Lacrimispora indolis DSM 755: one gene and its partner. The protein of the gene in region 1 interacts with the protein of each later gene in a pairwise test. Links are inferred from orthologs where the notes say so. Each region holds a gene or a part of one and is shown in the gene's direction. Other genes may lie near its edges.

Evidence for each region.
Region 2: the proteins of eno (region 1) and rpe interact in binary tests that used the Escherichia coli proteins (3 or more experiments, as listed by UniProt). The link is inferred for Lacrimispora indolis DSM 755 from one-to-one orthologs.

What each region holds. Positions count from the first base shown.
Region 1 is NZ_AZUI01000001.1:4,352,930-4,357,352, forward strand. The notes cover bases 938-3,752. They hold eno (phosphopyruvate hydratase), read left to right. Parts: upstream 938-1,604; coding sequence 1,605-2,900; downstream 2,901-3,752. Other genes in these bases: K401_RS0120935 (NCS2 family permease), read left to right, coding at 938-1,251; K401_RS33955 (GNAT family N-acetyltransferase), read left to right, coding at 3,072-3,752. In the rest of the region: more of K401_RS0120935, read left to right, coding at 1-937; more of K401_RS33955, read left to right, coding at 3,753-4,127; K401_RS0120955 (MBL fold metallo-hydrolase), read left to right, coding at 4,281-4,423. UniProt on the Escherichia coli protein: Catalyzes the reversible conversion of 2-phosphoglycerate (2-PG) into phosphoenolpyruvate (PEP). It is essential for the degradation of carbohydrates via glycolysis.
Region 2 is NZ_AZUI01000001.1:4,933,884-4,938,402, forward strand. Bases 475-3,385 are described here. They hold rpe (ribulose-phosphate 3-epimerase), read left to right. Parts: upstream 475-1,554; coding sequence 1,555-2,217; downstream 2,218-3,385. Other genes in these bases: pknB (Stk1 family PASTA domain-containing Ser/Thr kinase), read left to right, coding at 475-664; rsgA (ribosome small subunit-dependent GTPase A), read left to right, coding at 675-1,553; K401_RS0124015 (thiamine diphosphokinase), read left to right, coding at 2,259-2,927; K401_RS0124020 (ECF transporter S component), read left to right, coding at 3,021-3,385. In the rest of the region: more of pknB, read left to right, coding at 1-474; more of K401_RS0124020, read left to right, coding at 3,386-3,608; K401_RS0124025 (pyridoxamine kinase), read left to right, coding at 3,617-4,456. UniProt on the Escherichia coli protein: Catalyzes the reversible epimerization of D-ribulose 5-phosphate to D-xylulose 5-phosphate.

The sequences.
Region 1 (4,423 bases):
CCTAATACGTTAAGCCAGGCAGGTATGGAGTGGGGAGCAGTATTTTTGGCAACCATCATTTCTGCTATTATTGGTACTTTAATTATGGGCCTTGTAGCTAATGTACCATATGCTCAGGCTCCGGGTATGGGATTAAATGCATTTTTTGTTTACACTGTTTGTTTTGGATTGAAATTTACATGGCAGCAGGCTTTGTCAATGGTTTTCATCTGTGGTCTTCTTAATATTTTAATCACAGTGACCAGGATCCGTAAGTACATCATCAAAGCCATTCCAACAAGCTTGCAGAACGCCATTGGCGGAGGCATCGGCATCTTTATTGCATACATAGGTCTTTTAAATGCAGGTGCTATCAATTTTGAGGCAGGGGTTCCTGCAATGTCTGTGATTGCAACAAAAGCTCTTGTTTTATTTATTATAGGTCTTGTGTTAATTATTGTATTGACTGTATTGAATGTAAAAGGCGGTATTTTAATCGGTATAATTTTAACGACTTTGATCGGTATTCCGTTAGGCATTACAAAAACAGGAGATACCGTAAATTTTTCAGAAGCTTTGGCAGTGCTTCCAACCACGTTTGGAGTAATTTTTACGGCAGACGGACTTCCTTCTTTGTTTGGTGATATGGCTAAGCTTCCCCTGGTATTAATAACCATTTTCTCTTTCAGCCTATCCGATACATTTGATACAATCGGAACGTTCATTGGAACAGGCCGCAGAAGCGGAATCTTCAGCGCGGAAGATGAAGCCTCCTTAGAATCAGGCAAAGGGTTCTCTTCCAAGATGGATAAAGCGCTGTTTGCAGATGCCACAGCAACTTCCATTGGTGCCATTTTTGGTACTTCAAACACGACTACCTATGTGGAAAGTGCAGCTGGCATCGGAGCCGGCGGACGTACCGGCCTTACTTCCGTAGTTGTAGCAGTTTGTTTTGCCTTAAGTGCATTCTTGTCCTCCTTTATCAGTGCAGTTCCATCTGTGGCAACAGCGCCTGCTCTTGTTATTGTTGGCTGTATGATGATTTCGTCATTTAAGGAGATTGAGTGGACTCAGTTGGAAGAAGCGATTCCTGCTTTCTTTGCCGGTGTGTTTATGGCACTTTGCTACAGCATTTCTTACGGTATTGCGGCAGCATTTATTTTCTACTGCATTGTAAAGATCTGCAAGAAGAAGGCAAATGAACTGAATCCTATTATTGTAGTGGCGACAATTCTCTTTGTTATAAATTTTATATTACAGGCGTTTCTGTAATTTCTAAAGAAGTCTAAAGCTTCTGTCTCTGTATAAAGCAGGGGCAGAAGTTTTTTTATAGTAAAGTTAGTAATAATTATCAGTGTCAGTGTTGAAATTTCTGGAAAAATGTGTTATGATCATGTCATGAATTAGGAGTAACTAACTCATAAAAGTTAGGGAATAAGCCATATTAATGAAGTATGGCTGTGTTGGCGGCGCATTTTTTGATTTGAAATGAGATGGCAGCTTCCGGGAAAGCATGACAGCATTCCCTGTGCAATAATCAATGATAAAAACGTGGATACTGGAAAGAATTCCCCTAAAGGATTCCTTCTATAGTGAAGCCATTTAAAAGAAAAGGAGAAAAAATGATGAATTATCTGGAGATTGAAAAAGTAATAGGAAGAGAAATTATTGATTCCAGAGGAAATCCTACCGTAGAGGCTGAGGTACATTTAGCGGATGGGACCATTGCCAGAGGAGCGGCTCCCAGCGGCGCTTCTACCGGTGAATTTGAGGCTCTGGAGCTTCGGGATGGGGACAAGGCCCGCTTTGGAGGAAAGGGCGTTTTAAATGCGGTTCATAACATCAACACAGTGATTCATTACGCAATCACAGGAATGGATGCCTCCGACATTTATGCCATTGACCAGGCGATGTTTTCCGCAGATGGGACAAAGGATAAATCCAGACTGGGTGCCAATGCCATTCTGGCAGTATCCATTGCCTGTGCCAGAGCAGCGGCTATCAGCATGGGAATCCCTCTTTATCGTTTCTTAGGCGGAATATCCGGAAACCGTCTTCCGGTTCCTATGATGAATATTTTAAATGGCGGTGCTCATGCAGCCAATACGGTAGATGTGCAGGAGTTCATGATCATGCCTGCAGGCGCTTCCAGCTTTAAAGAGGGCTTAAGATGGTGTACGGAAGTGTTCCACTGCCTGGCTTCCATATTAAAGTCAAAAGGACTGGCTACCGCTGTAGGAGATGAAGGCGGTTTTGCTCCTGATCTGGACAGTGATGAAGCGGCCATTGAGCTGATTCTTGAGGCCATCAGAAAGGCAGGCTATGAGCCTGGACGTGATTTCGTCCTGGCCATGGACGCAGCTTCCAGTGAATGGAAGGGAGAGAAAAAGGGAGAGTATGTCCTTCCCAAGGGCGGCAAACACTTTACTTCAGAGGAACTGATTGAGCACTGGAAAAAGCTGTGTGATAAGTACCCCATTTATTCCATTGAGGATGCTCTTGATGAAGAAGACTGGGAAGGCTGGAAAAAGCTTACGGAAGCTTTGGGCGAAAGGATCCAGCTGGTTGGCGACGACTTATTTGTTACCAATACAGAGCGTTTAAAGAGAGGAATCTTAGACGGATGCGGCAACTCCATTCTGATCAAGCTTAACCAGATCGGTTCCGTATCAGAGACTCTTGAGGCGATTAAGATGGCCCACAGCGCAGGTTATACAGCCATTGTTTCCCACCGTTCCGGTGAAACGGAAGATACCACCATTGCAGATCTTGCGGTGGCTCTTAATACCTGCCAGATCAAGACAGGTGCGCCAAGCAGAAGCGAGCGTGTGGCAAAATATAACCAGCTGCTCCGTATTGAAGAAGAGTTAGGAGAAAGTGCAGTTTATCCGGGAATGGAAGCATTCCGGATCCGGAGATAATAAAAAATAGGGAAAGCCCGGCAGGTCTGATATTTGAAACCTGCCGGGCCTTTTTTATATAAACAAGGTCCTGTGAATGAACCTCCTTATTCCCCATTGGAAAAGCAATTGATGAAAGAGGCAAAGGATGATATGCTATAAGCCATAAGAAGTCCAAAGAGGAGACATTTCATGGAATTTAGAGAATTAATGGAAGAAGAACTGAACATAGAGCTTTTTAATGATTTTGACCGTTTCCAGGAAGTAAGGGAATGCTGGCGGAAGGAAAACGGGATCTGGGTGATTAAGCAGAATTCATTTACGGAGCAATGGAAGGGCGAGGAATATGAGGTATTGGTAAAATGCCTGAAACATACCGTCACAACAGGAGGCGTTGTCTTTGGCTGTTTTCTGGAAGGAAAATTAAAGGGCTTTGCTTCCGTGGAAGGCGTTCCTTTGGGAATGGAGGGGCAGTACCTTGATCTTTCCAGCCTTCATGTGTCCCGGGACTTAAGGGGCAGGAAGGCGGGCAGCAGGCTTTTTCAAATGGCGGCCCAATGGGCAAGGATTCAGGGGGCAGGAAAGCTTTATATCTCCTCTCACTCTTCTGTGGAGACCCAGGCATTTTATAAGTCCATGGGCTGCGAAGAGGCCATGGAATGCAGCAGGGAACACGTGGAAAGAGAGCCTTACGACTGCCAGCTGGAATATGTGCTGGATCGGAAGGTAATCTTATATATTGCGGTCAGCCTGGATGGATATATTGCAGATGAGGCAGGCGGAGTGGACTGGCTGGGCGGTCAGGACAAGGCCTACAAGGGGGATTACGGCTATGGACGGTTTGAGAAGCAGGTGGATACGGTCATTATGGGATACCGCACTTACCGGCAGGTAGTTACGGAACTTTCTCCGGAAGCCTGGCCATATCCTGGAAAGGAAACCTGGGTTTTGACCCATAGGGAAATGGAAGACAGGACCGGAATCCGGTTTACCGGGGAACCGCTTGATACTCTTCTTTCCGGCTTAAAGAAAAAGGAGGGAAAGGCTGTCTGGATCTGCGGAGGAGCACAGCTGGTCAATCAGCTGATGGAAAAGGATCTCATTGATGAATACCATCTCACCCTTATGCCGGTGCTTCTTGGCGGAGGTGTCCGGCTGTTTGAAAAGACGGGAAAGCAGATCCTTTTAAAGCTGGTATCCTCTGAAACGGAAAACGGAGTGATAGACTGCATATACAGAAAAAGATAGGGGAAAATCGGGAATATACAAGGCCTTCTTTCAATACAATGAACAATAGTGTTATGACCCCTGCAGCACTTTCCGGATACAGGAATACAAGCATTCCTGTGGCCTGCCCATTGCCTGCAGAAGTAAATGTATTTGAAAGAGAGATGAAAATAGATGGCAGAAATAAAACGGATCAGATGCGGAAGCGTAAACATCTATCTGATCGAAGAACATGGAAGAGCCATTCTGGTGGATACAGGAAGGAATGGATCGGAAGAAAAAATACTGGCTCAGTGCAGAAAAACAAAGGTAGAGCT
Region 2 (4,519 bases), 580 kb from region 1 along the record:
ACTGGAAGGAAACGGCCTGATCGTCAATGTGGAGCAGAAGAATCATGATACTGTTACAACAGGATATGTGATCAGCTACAGCCCCTCCGAGGCAAAGGAAGGGGAGACCGTGACCCTGGTTGTAAGTACCGGCCCGGCTCTTGTAAACCCTGTAACCGTTCCCAATATTGCCGGTCAGACCCATGAAGTGGCCTTGGAAATGCTGGCTGACGTGGGACTGGTTGCGGGAACAGTGACAGAAGCTGCCTCCGAGACAGTTCCCTGGGGAAGTGTCATCAGCCAGTCCTTAACGGCAGACAGTCAGGTAGAAGCAGGAACCAGCGTGGACTTTGTGGTCAGCAGCGGAACAGCCCAGCAGTCCAAGGTTAAATATCTGGCTTCCATTGATAAATCTTATTCCCTGCAGAACATCATCGGGCCCGGCTCCGGCAGCACACAGCTTACCTTGAAGATACAGCTGAGGCAGTCGGTCAATGGAAAAGACGAAATCAGAGAGCTTATGGGACCTGTTACCATGACAGGAGACCAGATGCTTCCCGTATCATTTAAGAATATAGAAGGTGCTTACGGTGTTAACAGCGGAACCGTAGAGATCGTGAATGTGGAGACAGGCGATGTGATCAATTCATACTCCGTCACATTTATTCCGGTCCCCCAATCATAAGGAACAATATATGACAGGAAAAATTTTGAAAGGAATTGCAGGCTTTTACTATGTCCACGGTGGGGACGAAACCATCTATGAATGCAAGGCAAAGGGTATTTTCCGTAATAAAAACGTGAAGCCTCTGGTTGGAGATAATGTGGAATTTTCCGTTCTGGACAGCGTGGAAAAGAAGGGGAACATCGAACGAATCCTGCCGAGGAAAAATGCCCTGGTCCGCCCTGCCGTAGCCAATGTGGATCAGGCGCTGGTACTGTTTGCCATTACCCATCCGGAGCCTAACTTAAATCTGCTGGACCGTTTTCTGGTCATGATGGAGGTTCAGGAGCTTCCCGTAAAAATCTGTTTCAACAAAATCGATTTAACTGAAAATGAAAAAAGGCTGGCTCTTAGAGATATCTATGAGGCAGCCGGTTATCCCGTTTATTTTACCAGCACCTATGACAATCAGGGAATCCAGGAAATCAAGGAGCTGGTGCATGGGAGAACCACGGTTCTGGCAGGACCTTCCGGAGTTGGAAAGTCCTCCTTAACCAACCTTCTTTATCCTCAGGCTGATATGGAGACTGCAACGATCAGCGAGAAGATCCAGAGAGGAAAGCACACCACCAGGCATTCGGAGATTTTTGGCATGGGAGGGGATACGTACTTGATGGATACGCCGGGATTTAGCTCCATGTACATGGAAGATATGGAATGCAACCGGCTGAAGGATTATTTTCCTGAGTTTGAGCCTTATGAAGACGGCTGCCGTTTTCTGGGCTGTGTGCACATTGGAGAAAAGACCTGCGGCGTAAAGGATGCTGTGAAAGAAGGCAAAATAAACAGGAGCCGATATGAAAATTACCGGCTTTTATATCAGGAACTAAAGGAGAAAAGGAGATATTAATATGCTTAAACTTGCCCCTTCCATATTAGCGGCGGACTTTAAAATTCTTGGACAGCAGGTAACAGAGGTAGCGGAAGCAGGAGCCCAGTACATCCATCTGGATGTGATGGATGGAGCATTTGTGCCCAGCATTTCATTTGGGATGCCGGTGATCGGAAGCCTTAAGGGCTGCACAGACCGGGTATTTGATGTTCACATGATGGTGGAGGAACCTGGAAGGTATATAAATGATATGAAAGAAGCAGGAGCCGATCTCATCTGTGTCCATGCGGAAGCCTGTACCCATTTGGACCGCACCGTTAATCAGATCAAGGAAGCAGGGCTAAAGGCCGGAGTGGCTCTTAATCCGGCAACGCCCTTATCGGTCCTGGACTTCATTCTGCCTGAATTGGATATGGTTTTGATTATGACGGTAAATCCGGGCTTTGGCGGACAGAAGTTTATTCCATATACACTGGATAAAGTGAGGGCTTTAAGACAGATTTGCAGGGAAAGTCATCTTGAGACAGATATCCAGGTGGACGGAGGTGTGACCTGTGAAAATGTGAGGGAACTGATTGAAGCAGGCGCCAATGTATTTGTTGCCGGTTCAGCCGTATTTAAAGGTGATGCCGCCGCCAATACAAAGGCATTCTTAAAAATATTTGAGGAATATGAAGGGTGAAGAAAGAACGTCTTACAGGCATACCGTTATGTCCAAAAGACATGGACAAGAATAAGGAAATTACCGGCCTGGTGGTTACCGGCGGCACCATGGATTATGGATTTGCCGGAAGATTTTTGGAAAACAGAAGGTTTGATAAAATCATCGCAGTAGACGGAGGGCTGGCGGCCCTTTCTAAACTCCGGTTAAAGCCTGATGCCATTGTTGGAGACTTTGATACGGTGTCAGAAGATGTTCTGGCAGAATACAAAAACAGCCCGGACAGGATCACCTGGGAGATTCATAAACCGGAAAAGGATGAGACCGATACGGAACTGGCTCTTAATACTGCCATAGGTCTTGGCTGCTCCAGGCTGGTTCTGCTGGGGGCCACAGGCGGAAGGATGGACCATTTTATCGGCAATCTCCATCTTCTTTATGCCTGCCTGAAAAAAGGTGTGGAAGCCGCCATTGTTGATGAAAAAAACTGGATCACAGTGATTGATAAGGGAAGGACCTTTCAGGCTGAAAGATTATGGGGGAAATACATTTCTTTCCTCCCCTTGAGCGGAGAGGTGAAAAAGATCACACTGACCGGATTCAAATATCCTCTTTATGAAAAGGACATTGACTTAGGAACCAGTTTATGCATCAGCAATGAACTGACCGGTCCGGAAGGCACCATTGACTTTGAATCCGGGATCCTGATTTGTATCCAGTCCCACGATTAAACTGGTATGGTTTAATATATCTAAACTGGATATTTATATCATTCCACTTGCGTGCTAAGATAAAAAAATAAAAGCAGCAGGGAGGAATTACCAATGAGTAAAACAAATGACAGGATTTATAAAGTTGCGCTGACAGGACTGTTTGCAGCCATGTCTTATGTAGTATTTACATTCCTGCAATTTAAGATCACGCTTCCGGGAGGAGATGCCACCTCCATTCATCTGGGGAATGCGGTCTGCGTTCTGGGAGCGCTTTTGATCGGCGGGTTATACGGCGGTTTAGGCGGCGCCATCGGCATGACCATAGGAGATCTCTTTGACCCGGTTTATGTGGTATATGCACCGAAGACCTTTATCCTTAAGCTTTGCATCGGCCTGATTACCGGATTTTTGGCTCATAAAATCGGCAGGATTCAGGAATCCACTGATAAAAAGCATATCCTGACCTGGACCATTGCAGCCGCAGCAGGAGGTCTTTTGTTCAATGTGATTTTTGATCCCCTGATCGGTTACTATTATAAGCTTCTGATTCTGGGAAAACCGGCGGCAGAGCTGGCGCTGGCATGGAACGTTTTATCAACCTCCATTAATGCCGTGACTTCCACCATTGTGTCCGTCATCATTTACATGCCCCTTCGGGATGGCTTGGTCAGATCCGGACTGTTATCAAAAATTTATTAGGAGCTTTTATGACACCAGAAAAACATCAGAAAAAAATTGCTGTCATCAATGATTTATCGGGATATGGCCGCTGTTCTTTAACAGTGGCCCTCCCCATTCTTTCAGCATTAAAGGTCCAGTGCTGTCCTGTCCCCACTTCCATTTTATCCAACCATACCGGATTTCCCACTTACTTTTTTGATGACTATACAAAGAAAATGCCTTTGTATGTGGAACAGTGGAAAAAACTGGACCTATCCTTTGACGGGATTTACAGCGGATTCTTAGGCTCTGAGGAACAGATCGGTATTGTGGTTGACATGATCAGGGATTTCAGCACACCGGATACAAAGGTTATCGTGGACCCCATTATGGGAGATCACGGAAAGGCCTACCAGACCTATACGGAACGGATGTGCAGCCGCATGAGGGAACTGGTGGGATTTGGAGACATTGTTACACCGAATCTGACGGAAGCCTGCATCCTCACCGGAAGAGAATACCGGAGTTCGGGCTGGAAGCGCCGGGAGCTTCTTTCCATGGCGGCTGAGATATGGGATATGGGACCGGATTCCGTGGTGATCACAGGCATAAGGGAGGGTGGCTACGTGACCAACGTGGTGGCGGAAAAGGGCCGGGAGCCGCATTTCCTGCGTTCTCTTCATGTGGGAAGCGAACGGCCGGGGACGGGTGATGTGTTTTCCAGTATCCTGGCTGCTGAGACCGTAAAAGGCATTCCATTGACAGAAGCAGTGAAAAAAGCGGCCCGTTTTGTAAAGGCCAGCATTTTGAAATCCGATGAGCTTCATGTTCCGGTGAAAAACGGAGTGTGCTTTGAAGAAATCCTTTCTTTGCTCATTGGGAGATGAGAATGGAGAGGGAAATGCTTAAAAAGCGCGGGCAGAAAAGGGGAATTTTAGGAAAGGGGCTTT